DNA from 2 places in the Flavobacterium album genome. Region 1 is predicted to be linked to the other one. Evidence: riboswitches for the same ligand, from Rfam matches in the RefSeq annotation. Region 1 holds a riboswitch; the other holds the start of a gene.
What was found. A riboswitch is a leader RNA that binds a small molecule or an ion and turns the genes downstream of it on or off. The one in region 1 is predicted to bind S-adenosylmethionine.
Positions count from the first base shown of each region.

Region 2: it holds a riboswitch for S-adenosylmethionine, as region 1 does, so the genes downstream of both, HYN59_RS11470 (trans-sulfuration enzyme family protein) here and HYN59_RS07635 (homocysteine S-methyltransferase family protein) in region 1, are expected to answer to the same signal.

Region 1 covers NZ_CP029186.1:1,734,348-1,742,362, forward strand. The annotation lists gene HYN59_RS07625 (hypothetical protein) at 272-793, shown strand; gene HYN59_RS07630 (hypothetical protein) at 1,058-1,912, opposite strand; SAM riboswitch class I at 2,018-2,124, shown strand; gene HYN59_RS07635 (homocysteine S-methyltransferase family protein) at 2,277-3,266, shown strand; gene metH (methionine synthase) at 3,266-6,013, shown strand; gene metF (methylenetetrahydrofolate reductase [NAD(P)H]) at 6,085-7,041, shown strand; gene HYN59_RS07650 (peroxiredoxin family protein) at 7,164-7,997, shown strand.
Region 2 covers NZ_CP029186.1:2,564,830-2,572,844, forward strand. The annotation lists gene HYN59_RS11465 (homoserine dehydrogenase) at 131-1,363, opposite strand; gene HYN59_RS11470 (trans-sulfuration enzyme family protein) at 1,561-2,739, opposite strand; SAM riboswitch class I at 2,889-3,000, opposite strand; gene HYN59_RS18075 (hypothetical protein) at 3,078-3,221, opposite strand; gene HYN59_RS11480 (DUF6787 family protein) at 3,366-3,671, opposite strand; gene HYN59_RS11485 (DUF6146 family protein) at 3,702-4,148, opposite strand; gene HYN59_RS11490 (hypothetical protein) at 4,235-4,522, opposite strand; gene HYN59_RS11495 (hypothetical protein) at 4,572-4,766, opposite strand; gene HYN59_RS11500 (hypothetical protein) at 4,779-5,045, opposite strand; gene HYN59_RS18080 (hypothetical protein) at 5,405-5,545, opposite strand; gene crcB (fluoride efflux transporter CrcB) at 5,708-6,085, opposite strand; gene HYN59_RS11510 (GNAT family N-acetyltransferase) at 6,249-6,797, opposite strand; gene HYN59_RS11515 (VOC family protein) at 6,794-7,162, opposite strand; gene HYN59_RS11520 (HAD family hydrolase) at 7,461-8,015, shown strand, end outside.

The DNA.
Region 1 (8,015 bases):
AATGGTATAAGATATGGTTTGTTTGTTTTGTTTGTTTGTGAAGAGCTGCCTTTGGGTCGGCCAGAGGCAGCTTCTTTTTTTAATTTTTTAACCACATAGGCACAATAGTTTTTCCAGTGCCAAAGAAGACATAATAACGCATAGTTGAAGCAAGGCTTCAATCCTATGTTTTACTTTTCAGGTTTTACCAAGATCGGCTGGACGCACAATAGCTATGTGTCTATGTGGTTAAATCATTTATTTAAATTAATTTGTAAAAGGCTAAAATATCATGGCTAAAAGAATAAATATAGTGTTGTTCGGTATCGGGAATACAGGCAGTGCGCTGATTAATAAAGTAATTAAAGGCAGGAAAAACCTGGTACTGGAACACGGCCTGGACCTAAGGTTCCCAGTGATTACCAATTCAACGGTAGCCTTTTTCGAAAAGGAAGGCGCCAACTACTCGTGGGAAGCCAACTTCATACAGTTCGCCATACCGTTTAAGCTGGAAGATGTGCTGTATTACCTGATGGATAATAATATTGAGAACATCATTGCTGTGGATGCTACTGCGAGCGCTGCCCTTGCTTTAGAATATCATGACCTTATAAAAAGCGGCTTCAGTATTGTCACTGTAAATGAAAGCCTGAACGACCTGCCTGCCGATGTTGGGAAACGATTGGAGCTCCTCGCCGAAAGCAGGGGGCTGGAATTCCGGCAGGTTGCAAATATCAAAGGAAAAGACGCGGCCGCCGATGCCCTGTTTGATGCTATACTGGATGTGGCCGAAAAGCGCAGGAAAGTGGCTTAAAATATAAAGTTTGTTTGGTTTTTGTTGTGCTAAAACCCTGTCACCATCAGGCAGGGTTTTTTATCCACGAATTGGCCTTAACGCTTATATAGTTTACTCTATGCAAAATGCTACATAAATTTGGAATGCTAAAATAGGAGACGTTGCTGTGCAATGTCTATATCAGATAAAATAAATGTGTTTTTTGGTTTGGTTTTATTGTTGCTAAAACCCTGTCAGGATCCTGACAGGGTTTGCTTTTTTATTTCCGGGGTGTGTTAAAAATTATCGGGTCTTTATCTTTTTCTTAGCCGCTACAACATCAAAGATAGTATCATCCCAACCCTCGTAATTTAGATAGTAGCCGTCTTTTTCCTTCACCACGCGCGATGCGTCATTTTCCACTTCGTCGTATACTTTTGCCTCACAAAGCAGGCTCCATTTTTTGCCGTTATAGCTATATACCAAAACATCATACCGGGTGCCTGTCCAGTCATAAACCGCCATAATGATCTCGTCCCTGCCGTCATTATTCAGGTCGGGCAGCGGCTCTATACCCAGATTGTAACAACGCCCTATTGTTATGTTGGGAACCCCTTTGCCAAACTTTACGGTCACGGTGCAATCCGTACGCCCGCAATCATTGGTAACGGAATCATTGGCGGTCACCACCTTTTCGTATTCCGCAATGGCCGCGTTTGGTTTTTTATCACCGTCAATGTCGCTTATTTCGTAGGTATCCCGAAACTTCCGCAGGGTCTCGCCTTTTTCCAGGAACGTAAAAGCCGGGTCGATCCAGACGGTATATTCCCTGTTTTCCGGATTATCTATAATGGCTTCCAGCTTATGGTATTTATAGGCGCCATCGCACCTGTTGGCATTGTTTACCATTATAAAGACCGTATCCCTTTTTATTTCTGCCAATGCCGAGTAAGCACCGCAGTCCGGGATATTGAAGTAGGCCGTGGCAACGGTCTTTTTGTCGTCCCTTTTTACCGAAACGCTTTCGTTCATGGCAGCCCTTTTTATGGCATTGGTTATGGATGCATCGGGAAGCGGGGAGAAGGTTGCGGAGATATTTTGCGCATTCACCAGGCATAGCGGAAGAATTAGCAATAAAAGCCCGTAAAAAATTTTCATTTAGAATTGATTTGGTTGCTAATATAATGATTTGTCAAACTGACACTCATATTTGCATTTTAAAAATCTATTCCCTTACTTTGTCCTGTTCTTTTACACACTGAACCGTTATCACGAAAGGCAGAGGGAATAGACCCGTTGAAGCCTTAGCAACCCTTTATCTTTAAAGAAGGTGCTAAATTCTACCAAACCCACGTGCGGATAGATAACACACGAAATACTTCCACGGTATTTCCCACTCCAATCTTGATGACATAATAGTAATTTACGCGCGACACGCAGGAGCGAGTCCTGTTTGCGCTACAGGTTTTTCAGTCCCGGAGGCAACTTTGAACTTTAAACCTTAAACTTTGAACTAAGAATTATGTCAAAAATAGAAGAAGCAATAAAAAACCGAATTCTCGTACTCGACGGCGCTATGGGTACCATGCTGCAACGCCATAATTTCTCGGAAGAAGATTTTCGCGGGGAGCGCTTTAAGGATTTCCCGCATCCGCTAAAGGGCAACAATGACCTGCTGTCCCTTACCCAGCCTGAAGCAGTGAAAGATGTACACCGCCAGTACTTTGCCGCCGGTGCCGATATTGTGGAGACTAACACTTTTTCAGGAACCACCATTGGCATGGCCGATTACCACATGGAACATTTAGTATATGAACTCAATTATGAGTCAGCCAAAATAGCCCGTGAGGCAGCCAATGAATTTACCGACAGGCCACGCTTTGTGGCCGGCTCTATAGGGCCGACCAACCGTACCGCCAGCATGAGTCCTGATGTGAACGACCCCGGCTTTCGCGCCGTGACATTTGACGACCTGCTCATTGCCTACAAAGAACAGGTAAAAGCCCTGATAGATGGCGGGGTAGATGTGCTTTTGGTGGAAACCATATTTGATACGCTGAATGCCAAAGCCGCCCTTTTCGCCATTGAGGAAGTGAAGGACGAACTGGGCATCAACATGCCCGTGATGGTGAGCGGCACGATTACCGATGCTTCGGGACGCACGCTTTCAGGGCAAACCGTTGAGGCTTTTCTTATTTCGATATCGCACCTGCCGTTATTAAGCGTAGGCTTCAACTGTGCCCTTGGTGCCGACCAGCTTAAGCCGTACCTGAAACGCCTGGCGCATAACACTTCGTTCAGCATATCGGCACACCCAAATGCGGGACTGCCCAACGCCTTTGGCGAATACGACCAGACCCCCGCGGAAATGCAGCAGCTGATAAAAGAATATTTAGATGATAATTTAATAAATATAATAGGAGGCTGTTGCGGGACAACGCCGGAGCACATTCGTTTAATCGCAGATGTGTCAAAAAATTATAAACCAAGAAAAGCGGAGGTTGAATTATAATGACAGATAAGAATAGATATTTGAGACTATCGGGGCTTGAGCCGCTGATTGTAACGGCGGAAAGTAACTTTATTAACGTTGGCGAACGTACCAATGTTACCGGTTCCCGTAAGTTCCTGCGCCTTATAAAAGAAGAAAAATACGAGGAAGCGCTGGATGTTGCCCGTGCGCAGGTAGAAGGCGGCGCACAGATCATCGACATCAACATGGACGAAGGGATGCTCGACGGTGTATATGCTATGACAAAGTTCCTTAACCTTATTGCAGCCGAACCGGATATTGCCCGTGTGCCCGTGATGATCGACAGCTCCAAGTGGGAGATCATTGAGGCGGGGCTTAAGGTAACGCAGGGTAAGAGTGTAGTGAATTCCATCAGCCTGAAAGAAGGCGAGGCTGCGTTCATCGATCATGCCAAAAAAGTAAAACGTTACGGGGCGGCAGTTATCGTAATGGCTTTCGACGAAGAAGGCCAGGCGGACACCTACCAAAGGCGCATCGATATCTGTAAACGTTCCTATGATATATTAGTGGACAAAGTAGGCTTCCCACCTGAAGATATTATTTTCGACCCCAACATATTCCCCGTGGCGACCGGGATGGAAGAGCACCGCACCAATGCGCTCGACTTTTTCCTGGCCACCAAATGGATACGCACCAACCTGCCCTATGCCCACGTGAGCGGTGGTGTGAGCAATGTATCGTTCTCCTTCCGCGGGAATGATAAAGTGCGCGAGGCCATGCATTCGGCTTTCCTGTACCACGCTATACAGCACGGCATGGATATGGGTATCGTAAACCCCGAAATGCTCGAGGTGTACGACGAGATTGACAAAGAACTACTGGAACACGTAGAAGACGTACTCCTCGACCGCCGCGATGATGCTACCGAACGCCTTCTGGCTTTCGCCGAAAATGTAAAAGGCTCCAACTCCCCTCTCCTTGGGAGAGGGGGCGGGGGTGAGGCCGAATGGCGCTCGCTTACGGTACAGGAACGTATCACCCATGCCCTGGTAAAAGGTATTGACGAGTTCATAGAAACAGATGTCGAGGAAGCGCGTCAACTCGCATCCAAACCCATTGAAGTTATCGAGATAAACCTGATGGCAGGCATGAATGTGGTAGGCGACCTTTTCGGTAGTGGCAAGATGTTCCTGCCGCAGGTGGTGAAATCGGCACGGGTAATGAAAAAAGCGGTAGCGTATCTTTTACCGTTCATTGAAAAGGGAAAAGGCGGGAAAAGTTCTTCTGCGGGAAAAGTGCTAATGGCAACCGTAAAAGGCGACGTCCACGACATCGGTAAAAATATCGTTGCAGTTGTTTTGGGCTGCAACAATTTCGAGATCATCGATCTTGGCGTAATGGTGCCACCGGAAAAAATAATTGAAACGGCAGTCCGTGAACAGGTGGATATCATTGGCCTTAGCGGATTGATAACACCATCGCTTGACGAAATGGTGTATCTCGCCAAAGAAATGGACAAGCTCAATATCAGCATCCCAATCATGATAGGGGGGGCGACCACTTCGCGTGCCCATACTGCCGTGAAGATCGCTCCGCAATACCGTGAAACAGTGGTGCATGTAAATGACGCTTCCCGTGCAGTTACCGTAGCGGGCAACCTTTTGAACACAAACACAAAACTGGATTACTCGAGATCGCTTCGCGAAGAATACGACAAGCTGCGCGAAGGTTACCTGAACCGCTCACGCGACAAGGATTTCCTTACGATTGAAGAAGCACGGAAAAACAAGCTGCAACTGGAGTTCGATCCGGTGAAGCCTAACTTTATTGGCATACAAACCATTTATCCAAAGCTAGAAGAGCTCGTGCCTTACATCGACTGGACTCCTTTTTTCCAGACGTGGGACCTGCATGGCAAGTACCCCGCTATATTAACCGATGGTGTTGTAGGCGAACAGGCTCAGATACTTTTTGAGGATGCGCAAAAGATGCTGAAGCAGATCGTGGAGGAGAATTGGTTTGATGCCAAAGGAATCTATGGAATATTCCCGGCAAATAATGTGAATGATGATGATATTGAGGTAGCCCCCCCCGCCCCCGAAGGGGGAGCTTCCCACTCAGCCACAATAGTAGTTAACGAGTTTACGTCAGGAGCTCCCCTTTCGGGGGCGGGGGGGGCTGTTTTCCTGACCTTACGCCAGCAATCCAAAAAAACCGCAGGCGCACCAAACATTGCCTTAGCCGACTTTGTTGCGCCAAAAGGTTCCGGCAAGCAGGATTATATAGGTGCCTTTGCAGTGACTACCGGTTTTGGCGTGGATGAAAAAGCCGCTGAGTTTGAAAAAAGCCACGACGATTATAATTCCATTATGGCAAAAGCGTTGGGCGACCGTTTGGCTGAGGCTTTCGCTGAATATTTGCATGAAAAAATCCGTAAAGAAATATGGGGATATGCCTCGGACGAAAATCTTTCAAATGATCATCTGATAAAAGAAGACTACCAGGGCATCCGTCCGGCGCCGGGCTATCCCGCCTGCCCTGACCATTTGGAGAAAAATACTATTTGGCAGCTGCTGGATGTAGAGAACCAAATCGGCGTAAAGCTTACCGAAAGCCTTGCCATGTGGCCTGCCGCTTCGGTGTCGGGATATTATTTTGCCCATCCGCAAAGCAAATATTTCGGCCTCGGCAAAATAAAAGAAGACCAGGTAGCCGACTATGCCAAACGAAGAAACATAAGCACAGAAGAAGCCACAAAATGGCTCAATCCTAATATAGCAGATTAGTTGCCGGTTGTCGGTTGTCAGATACAGCCCGTACCGACAACTAACAACCGTCAACCAACAATCAAAGAAAAATGAAAGTAACAGAACATATAGAGAACGCCAAAGGCAAACCGCTTTTTTCCTTTGAAATACTGCCGCCGCTAAAGGGGCAGAACATCCAGTCGATATTCGACAGTATAGACCCGCTCATGGAATTTAAGCCGCCCTTTATTGACGTGACGTATCACCGCGAGGAATACGAATATAAGGAGCTGCCCAACGGCTTGTTGGAAAAGCGTGTCGTGAAAAAACGCCCCGGCACGGTGGGTATATGCTCGGCCATCCAGAACAAGTACCAGCTGGATGCTATTCCGCATATCCTGTGCGGTGGGTTTACCAAAGAGGACACCGAGAACTTCCTGATAGACCTCGATTTCCTGGGCATTCAGAACGTTGTAGCGCTAAGGGGGGATGCTGTAAAGAGAGAGATCTACTTTAAGCCCGAAAAGGAAGGGAACCACTACGCCACCGAATTGGTAACGCAAATCGAAAACCTGAATAAAGGGATTTACCTTGACGACCACCTGCAAAACACGTCGGCAACCAACTTCTGCATTGGCGTTGCGGGCTATCCCGAAAAGCATATGGAAGCCCCAAGCCTGGACAGTGATATTTATTTCTTAAAGCAAAAAATAAAGAACGGAGCATCCTATATCGTAACGCAGATGTTCTTCGATAATAAGAAATTCTTTGATTTTGTTGCCAAGTGCAGGAAAGAAGGCATTACGGTTCCGATTATCCCGGGACTGAAGCCTATCTCGACCAAAAAACAGCTCAACCAGATCCCGCACCGCTTTAAGGTAGATCTGCCGGATGATCTTATCATGGCGGTAGTTAAGGCCAGGGACAACGATGCCGTTCGCCAGATAGGTATTGAATGGTGCACGCAGCAAAGCAAAGAACTGGTTGCTGCCGGTATCCCGGTACTGCATTATTATTCTATGGGCAAGCCGGATAATATTAAGGCGATAGCGAAGGAGGTTTTTTAGAAGGAATGAGGTAACTCACGATCTAGGGGCGTTGCACTGCAACGCCTCAGGTATTTTTAGTATGAGCCTACAATAAAACTTATTTTTGAAAGTTTTAATTTCAACCAACCAAACCACTACAAATGCGCCAACTACTACTTTTTGCATTGCTTATTACAGGTAGTGCTTCTTTTGCCCAGGATTATCCATTCCTTACCGCGTCAAACAAAAGATCGAACATGACCGACTATGTTGACTATCTCAATACATTGCCCGTGGCAAAAAGGGACAGCATTATACGCTTCACAAAGTATTATAAAGAAAATGGAATGCTGTCAAACAAAGCGTATTCCGACTCATTATTCCATTCGGCCGGAGGCTTTAAATACCAGACTTTAATTTATAAAGATACCCTGACGAATGAGTACAGCTATATTTTCCACAGGCAAACGGAAGCGGAGATAACAGCAAATAATGAGCATTGGAAAAAGCAGCAAAAGGACGATGAGGAAAATCGTAAGAACCTTTTAGGGTCGGTAATAGATGAACTGAGCCTTACGGACATGGACGGTAAGGAACATACGCTTGAAAGCCTCAAAGGCAAGATTATCGTACTTGACTTTTGGTTTGTGAATTGCGGTGCCTGCATAGAGGACATGCCTGAGCTGAACAAGCTGCGCCAGGAATATGGCACTGACGACATCGCCTGGTTTGGCATTACGTTCGATAAAAAGGATAAAGTGGCCAAATTTTCAGAAAAAGTAAAGTTCGATTTTACGCTCATTCCCGACGGCAGGCACCTGGTAGACCGTTTTGCGATTAAATACTTCCCTACAACATTTATTATAGATTCCGACAGGGAAGTGATTTTTACCGGGAAAACGCTGGTGGGGAACAGGATTGGCGAAACAGCCAAAGCCTTGAAAAAAGCGGTAAAAGCAATGGAAAAAAAGAGGAGAAACAGCCCGCGTAAGTAAATAGCAGAATTGCAATAA
Region 2 (8,015 bases), 830 kb from region 1:
TAAATCTTCGTGCCCTTTGTGGTAAAAAATTGAAAACTGTCTCTACGGTTTAATGGTAATCATATATTTCGTCTTTTAAACGCCTGTTTTTCAAGATATTTGGGGTTGATAAGTAAAAACTACGCTGATATTATTCCGCTAATGCAAAAGCTTTCTCAACAGCCGCTTCTTTTTCTACATCAATAAGGATGAACGACCTGTCTCCTGTATTCCCGGCATGGATAGCGATCAGGTTTTTTAACGAAATGACACCCGTAATGTAGCCCGAATCATGATTATTATACGATTCCTCCACTTCGTCAAAATAATGTTTCAGAGCATGGGCATCTTCTTTTTTATGGCGAAGCAGCACTTTAAGTTGTGCATCATTCGTGAGTGATACATTTTCTTCCCGATAGATCTTCTTGTATTCATAACGATAATCATAGCTTAATGCGGAAATATCCGACAGCACCGCCGAAGCCGTTGGCAGCGAACCCGCACCGCGCCCCACAAAGAAATGCGTGTCTGCAAAACTGGTCTTGGTAATGATACCGTTGAACACATCATCCACATTGTACAGGCGGTCGTCAGGAGTTACAAATTTCGGGATCACGAACGCTGAAATATTCCCGGTCTCGCTTTTAAATGCCTGCGCTACGAGCTTTATTTTCAGTTTTTTTTCTCTGGCGTATTTAAGTTCCAGTTCACCTATGTTATCAATACCGATATTAAAGATGTCTTTTGGCTTAGCCACATATCCAAAGGAGTGTGCGAGCAGTATCAGCAGTTTGTATTTGGCATCGAAGCCGCCCGTGTCGAGTATGGGGTTGCTTTCTGCAAAGCCTTTTTCCTGCGCCTGCAGCAAAGCTTCGTCATAGGATAGGTTCTCACTGAAGGTCTTGGTCAGGATGTAATTGGTAGAGCCGTTAACGATCCCTTCGATAGACTCCAGCAGGTCATTGTCATAATATTCCTCCAGGTTGCGTATTATAGGCATACTGGCGCAACAGGCTGCCTCATAGAGTAATGGCACATTGTATTCTTTTTGCAATTCCAGCAGTTCGGTAAAATGCTGGGCGATCATTTTTTTGTTTGCCGAAACTACCGCCTTGCCTTTTTTCAATGCAGCCGAAACGATCTCAAAAGCGGCATCCGCATCATCAATAAGCTCCACGACCACATTGATGCTTTCGTCATTCAGGATATCATTTTTATCGAAAGTAAAATTCTCCTTCCCGATAGCCCTTTTTTTCTCTTTATCTTTCACACAAATGTTGCTGATTGTCGCTTTCAGACCAGGCGTTTTTTGCAGCACTTCATACAGTCCAAGTCCCACACAACCAAATCCGAACAACCCTATATTTAAATTTTTTCTTGACATGGTTTTAATTCTAAAATTTTATTAATGATAGATTGAATTTTTAACCACATAGGCACATAGTTTAGCGCTACGTAGTTATAGGTTTTGATAGTTGCGCATAGATTGAAGCGTAGCTTCAAAAACTATGTGTATTATATCTCGTCTAAAATTGAAACTATGAAAGCTAAGTTTCTATGTGGTTAAATTATTTTTAGAGGTTAAGCAGTTACAGATTCGACTACAGCACTTTCTGCGAATGCGAATGCAAAAGCCTGCTTCAGGTCGGCAATAAGATCGTCCGCATCTTCAAGCCCAACCGACAAACGTATTAGGCTGTCCGTCACACCTGACTGGTATCTTTTCTCTGCCGGAATTGATTTATGCGTCATTTCACAAGGCAGGCAGCATAAACTTTTTACCCCGCCAAGGCTTTCCGCCAGCTTAAACAATTTGGTAGACGAAACGATCTTAGAAGCCAGTTCCTTATCGTCGATCACCAGGTCGAAAGCAATAACGCCGCCAAAGTATTTCTGCTGTTTTTTGGCAATATCATGGTTGTGGTGGGAGGGCAGCCCCGGGAAATAAACATTTTTAATAAGCTTCTCTTTCAGCAGGAACTCCGCTATCTTTTGTGCATTCTCCGAGTGCTGCCGGATACGGAGCGTAAGCGTCTCGATTCCGCGTATCACCAGCCAGCTGTCGAACGGTCCGAGTATCGCGCCGGAAGCATTCTGTATAAATTTTATCCTGTCGCCCAGTTCCTTTGTAGCGGTTACTACCAATCCGGCGATCAGGTCGCTGTGGCCTGCCAGGTATTTTGTCGCACTGTGTATCACGATATCGGCACCGAGGTTAATCGGTTTTTGCGAAGCAGGGGAGGCAAAAGTGTTGTCTACACAAAGCAATACGTTGTTGGCTTTCGCAATCTCTGCAATGCCGGCAATGTCAGATATTTTAAGCGTTGGGTTGGTAGGCGACTCGATCCAGATCAATTTGGTTTTTGCCGTGATGGCATCGGCCACATTGGCGACATTCGTAGTGTCGACATACCGTATGCTGATACCAAATTTCTGGTAAATATGCGTAAACAGCCTGAACGCGCCGCCGTAAATATCATCTACAGCAATTACTTCATCGCCGGCTTCAAGAAGTTTTATCACGGCATCAATGGCAGCAAGGCCGCTGGCAAAGGCATAGCCGTTGGTACCGTTTTCCAGTTTGGCAATGCAGTCTTCCAGCACTTTGCGGGTGGGGTTGTTGCTGCGGGCATAATCATAGCCTTTGTGTACGCCGGGCGCTTCCTGTACAAATGTCGATGTCTGGTAAATAGGGGTAGAGATGCTGCCTGTTAACGGGTCTACCGGGATGCTGTGTAAAATTTGCGTCTGCTCTTTCATTTTTTTGTTGATTTAGATGTTAAATAATTTTTTCCGTCTTGTAAAAAAAATTCTAAACCAGTATATCGAAAGGGCATTAAAACAAAAAATGCCCTCCCGATAAGTCAGAAGAGCATATAATATTTTGTACTATTATTTACTATTTTCTAAGCTTATCTTTCCCCGCAATGCAGGGGGTTGAATGTGGCACCTTATCACGCAGCGCGTGACAGGTTGCCAAGACGTCATAGGGTCAATTCCCTCGGTCTTTCTGGATAAGAAATAATTTTTAAAGAACTTGTAGCAAAGTTAGGGGAGAAAGTTTTTAATTTCCAAATTAATTTTTGAAATTTTTAATTTTAATTTATAAGTTGTTGTTTGTCAGAGATTTGTTTTCTGTATTTGGGCGTGCTACCTCCGTAAACTACGGTGTCGGGCTGTGCGCTATATCTGCCTTCGTGCCTCGGCAGGATGCCGCTTCCATCCCTCATGCTTCCGTTCATATCCTGTTTTTTGAAATTTAATAACATCTCGACTGCGCTCGATGTGACAACGTATATCGACATGTTAAACGTAAATATTCTTGTAATTCGTTGTCAGTTCGAGCGCAGTCGAGAACCTAAAAATAGCTAAAAAGAAGAAGGGAATTATTCTTTAAACAAAAAACCAAAACCCAGCGATTTCAGCATCCTTTTTTCAAATGCCCAGAAGAATTTAAACTGCCCGGAAATGAACCCGAAAAAAACGAGCAACACCTGGTAGATAGGGAAAATAAGTATTAGGTACATCGGCCAGTAAAGCCATGGGGAAAATACGTCTCTTTTAAAACCGAACCATGCCAATATAGGTTTGGATAAATATGCAGAAGACGACCCTGTAACAGCAAAAACGATAAAGATAACCACCAGTTGGTAGTTTTTCGTTATGCCCCAGCGCTGTTTGAATTTTTCCATATTGGTTTTGCTTCCGCAAATATACCGGATTTATGGGTAGGGAACAATACCTCCCAGCTTTTGGTTGTTGGTTATTTGGAAATAAACTAAATAATTAAAAAGCAGGTAATTCACTTCATAGCCATAATCCACATTGTAGTTATAGTCGATGCGCATCTGGTACAGGTCGCCATAGCGTTGTGGTTCCATTACACGTGTATTCCATTCGGTAACCCAAAAGCGGTTCTTGTTCTGGAGGTAGGGCTGCGAATAATAACCGCGCTGCCTTGCCCTTGAAGCCAACCAGGTTGTAAACCCCGGATCGATTATGATTACTTCATACTCAAGCGAATCGTTGGCAATGCGCACGGTATCGTTTACAGCACTTGCGGCTATTTCGTTTGCATTGGCATTGGCAGGATACAGTACATTATCCTTTGTTCCGCATCCTATGGTTACCGCCAGTATGACGGCTATGATGGTAATATATATTCTCATATTCAGTAAATAAGCATAAATTTAAAACAAATAAAGGTGCCATATATCATATAGGGCACCTTTATTATCAACTTCCGGAGAAATTTTTAAGCTGTTGCAGGGTTCGATTTTCCTGCTGCAGTGTTAGTAGCTGCTGTTTCAGACGAATGGCCTGTAACTTTGTCGGCTATTTCGCCGCCTTTATGCACTACTTCATCAAATTTTTTTCTTGCGCTTTCTTTTACGGTCTGGTATTTGTCGGCAAGGTCACTTCCAAGCTCTTCCGCTTTTCCGATGATGCCGTCAAGATGTCCTTTTCTCTTAAGGATAATGCCTACTACTGCTAGGGCTGCAACTCCCGCTGCGATCCCTATGATCAATTTTTTGTTACTCATAGCTGTTCAAATTAAGATTAGTGAATTATGTTTAAATTATTAAAGTCCGTTACTTGTTTCCCGATCTTTTTTCCTGGTCGGCGTTCAGGTTCCTTCTCTCATTCTCATCCATGTTCTCAGCATGGTTCCTGCCGGTGGCGGCTTTTTCTTCATAGCCTTTGCCCATATTTTTCTGAGGGGCCGGCGAGCTCTGCTCTTCCTTATTTTCCCCGGGAATGTATCCCTTGTTGTCTGAGTGTATCATAATCAGTATAATTTAGTTGTCCAGTTCTCCTTTGTCTGGGTGGAGCAGCCTTTCCTCAGGCGTAGGATGGTTGTCCGGTACCAGCATGAAATTTTGCCTGTAGGACGTGTAGTTCACCTGCTCATAATTGTTCCTGTTCGGGTTTGTACCGGCTGAATCATTATGGTCGATACATCCTTTTTCCCTGTTTGCACAAGGCATCGTTTCAAGTGTAGTTCTCATGGCACTAATGATTACAAAATCAGGTTCCTTCCTGAATTCTTTTACTAAGTTAGCCATTGTAAAACGCTGTCTTTACTAAGGTTGTCTTAAAATTCAGGATGATGGGAATAGTTTAACGTATCATTATATTTTAATTAATGAATGGGTGCGGAGATGTTAAAAGAATTAAGGATTCAATGAGATTCATATTGCATCTCGACCTGCTTGTGTCGGCAGACGCTTCTCTCTATGTGATAACATGTTCTTGTTTATTCGTTGTCAGTGAAAGCGCAGTCGGGAGAGGTATGCTTTATAGAAATTATAGTTACACCGCAAAAAAAATCCCCCGCAGGGCGGAGGATACTATTCAGTAAGATATAGAGAAGTGCCGCACTATACCACGTGCCACACTATTCCAGTTTATAATAGCTTATCGGTTAAACAAAAAGCGGGTGGTCTTCATCTTCATAGATGTCATATTCCACACCTTCTTCAAGCTCAGCCTCGGTTACATATCCAACGAATTTTACAATGCCGAATCCGGCCAATGCTGCGAGTAAAAATTTAAGCAATTTCATGGTGTTTAATTTTAAGGGTTAATTTTGGCGATTATTTATAAAATCTCTTATTTCATAGGTTAAAATTACAAATAAGTAAATTTCACCCGCCCTTTTTTAGTAAAATTTTAGTACTTAAACACTTGTTTTGCAGTGAAAAGGGAATTTCGTGTAATGAAATTTTCAGAGTAACCTGCCCAGGTACATTCCCACCCATACAAACAGTATTCCTACAATTACGCTGGCGGCAATATAGGCGAATGCAACAAGGCTTTGGCTGCCGCCGATGAGCGATGTGTTTTCGTAGGCAAATGCAGAATAGGTAGTGTATCCGCCGCAGAATCCGGTCACGAGCAGCAGCCTGAAATTGGTGCTCATGCCGGCATGCTTTTCTATAAAAGCCATCAGGAGGCCTATGAGCAGGCAGCCCACAATATTGATAATGAAAGTCGCAAGGGGGAAAGCCTGGCTCCAGTATTTATTGACCAGGACCGTCGTGAGGTACCGCAGTATGCTGCCGGTTGCACCGCCTAATCCGACAAGTAGTATTGATTTTATCATTAGTTTTATTTTTTAACCACATAGATACATAGGTAAAATAGTATTTGACAGGAGTTGTTACTACCTAATTAGAGGCACACATAGCGAAGCGAAGCTCTGGTCTATGTGTCGATATGTAGACTATAAAATACTATCCTGCCTATGTTCCTATGTGGTTAAATTTTTATGAATTTAAATATTTCACCATTGTTAACTTATCCGCAGGATTTTCTTCCATAAAGAAATCCTTTATATGCCCACAGCTTTCAAACCCAAATTTTTCATACAGCTTTATTCCACCGGTATTGGTAGCATATACTTCCAGCCAGATGATTTTCAGTAGCGGGCTTTCAGCAGCCCAGTCCAGCAGGCTTCCCATCAAAAAGCTGCCGATCTTCCGGTTCTGCCATTCGTACGCTATCCCCATGCCGATCATCCCGGTGTGCAAAAGCTTCGTCCGTTGGTTGCCCGAAAGGTCAATGTTCCCAACCAGGTTATTGCCGTGCTCGGCTACCAGCAGCAGGCTGTTCTCTTCCGTGTGGAACCGCTTTATAAGGTCCTTTTCCATCTGTATATCATTCTTATATTCGAATTCATATAGCGGAATAGAGCGTGTACCTTTAATGTAGCTTTTTTTCAGTTCGATGAGGTTCAGCGCATCATATTCTGTAGCTTCACGGATGGTTATTTCCTTACCGTCTGATGTAAAGCGGGTTACAGGCTTTACTTTCATAAGGGCAGCTTAAATTCAGGATTGTAGATAAGTCCTATGATGTTTCCCCACAGGTCTTTTACAGAGGCCACCATGATCTCGCCGCCAACGTTCTGCGGGGCTTCATGTTTTGTCGCACCAAGGCTGATGAACCAGTCGTACTCTGCCTGAATGTCTTCCACACCCCAATACGTCACGACATTATCGCCATTAACGGCTTCATCGGGCTGGAGGCCAAGCTCATACCCGCCGATATTGAATCCGACATAAAATGGCTGGTCAAAGTACGGCTGGGTTTTAAATGCTTTAGCATACCATTCCCTGGCATTGTCAATGTTGCTTACTTTATAGCCTACCGTCCTTAACCCGAGTATTGTTGTTTTCATAGTTTAAATTTTTATTTAACCACATAGGCACATAGTTTTAAATTTTTATTCAGCATACTGGTGAATAAGGCATACTAAGCCTGAAGTTTTGCTTCAGCTATGCGGGACTATGGTCTGTGCGTTTAACCAGCATTTTTAAATTCTATGTATCTATGTGGTTGAAAATTTTACATTGCTGCTTAAATTACTTCAAAGTTAAATTATTTGGTTTTATTTGTGTTATTGCCAATTTAAATTGTTGTAAAAAGATTAAATTTTTATATTTACCCTTCATTTATATTCGAAATGTTATAAAGGGATGGAGAGGATACCGGACTTATATAAATACAAACAAATATCTTTTGACCTGTGGCTCACGCTGATAAAGTCAAATCCTGAATTTAAAAGCAAGAGGAACCTTCTGTTTAAAGACTACTTCGGTATTGGCAAACCCATTGAAGAGGTAGCGCTGGCAATACGCAAATTCGATATACTGACCAATAGCATCAACGAAAAGGCAGGAAAGAATTTTGATACGTTCGAAATTTATTACCTTATACTGGATCACTTGGGTATTGATATTGAGCTTTACACCAGCCAGCATCTTGCTGAATTCTATGTACTTGCCGAAAAGCTTTTCATGGAATACAAGCCGGTACTGCTCTATGACTATATACCTTCCTTATTCCAAAAGCTGCATTCGGAGGGCATCACTACGAACATCCTGAGCAATACCGCTTTTATAAAAGGAAGCGCCCTGCGAAAAGTGATTGCCCATTACGGCCTTGAAAAATATTTTTCATTCCAGTTGTATTCGGACGAGACAGGTTTTTCAAAGCCCTCTCCCAATATGTATCAGTGCGCCTATGACGAA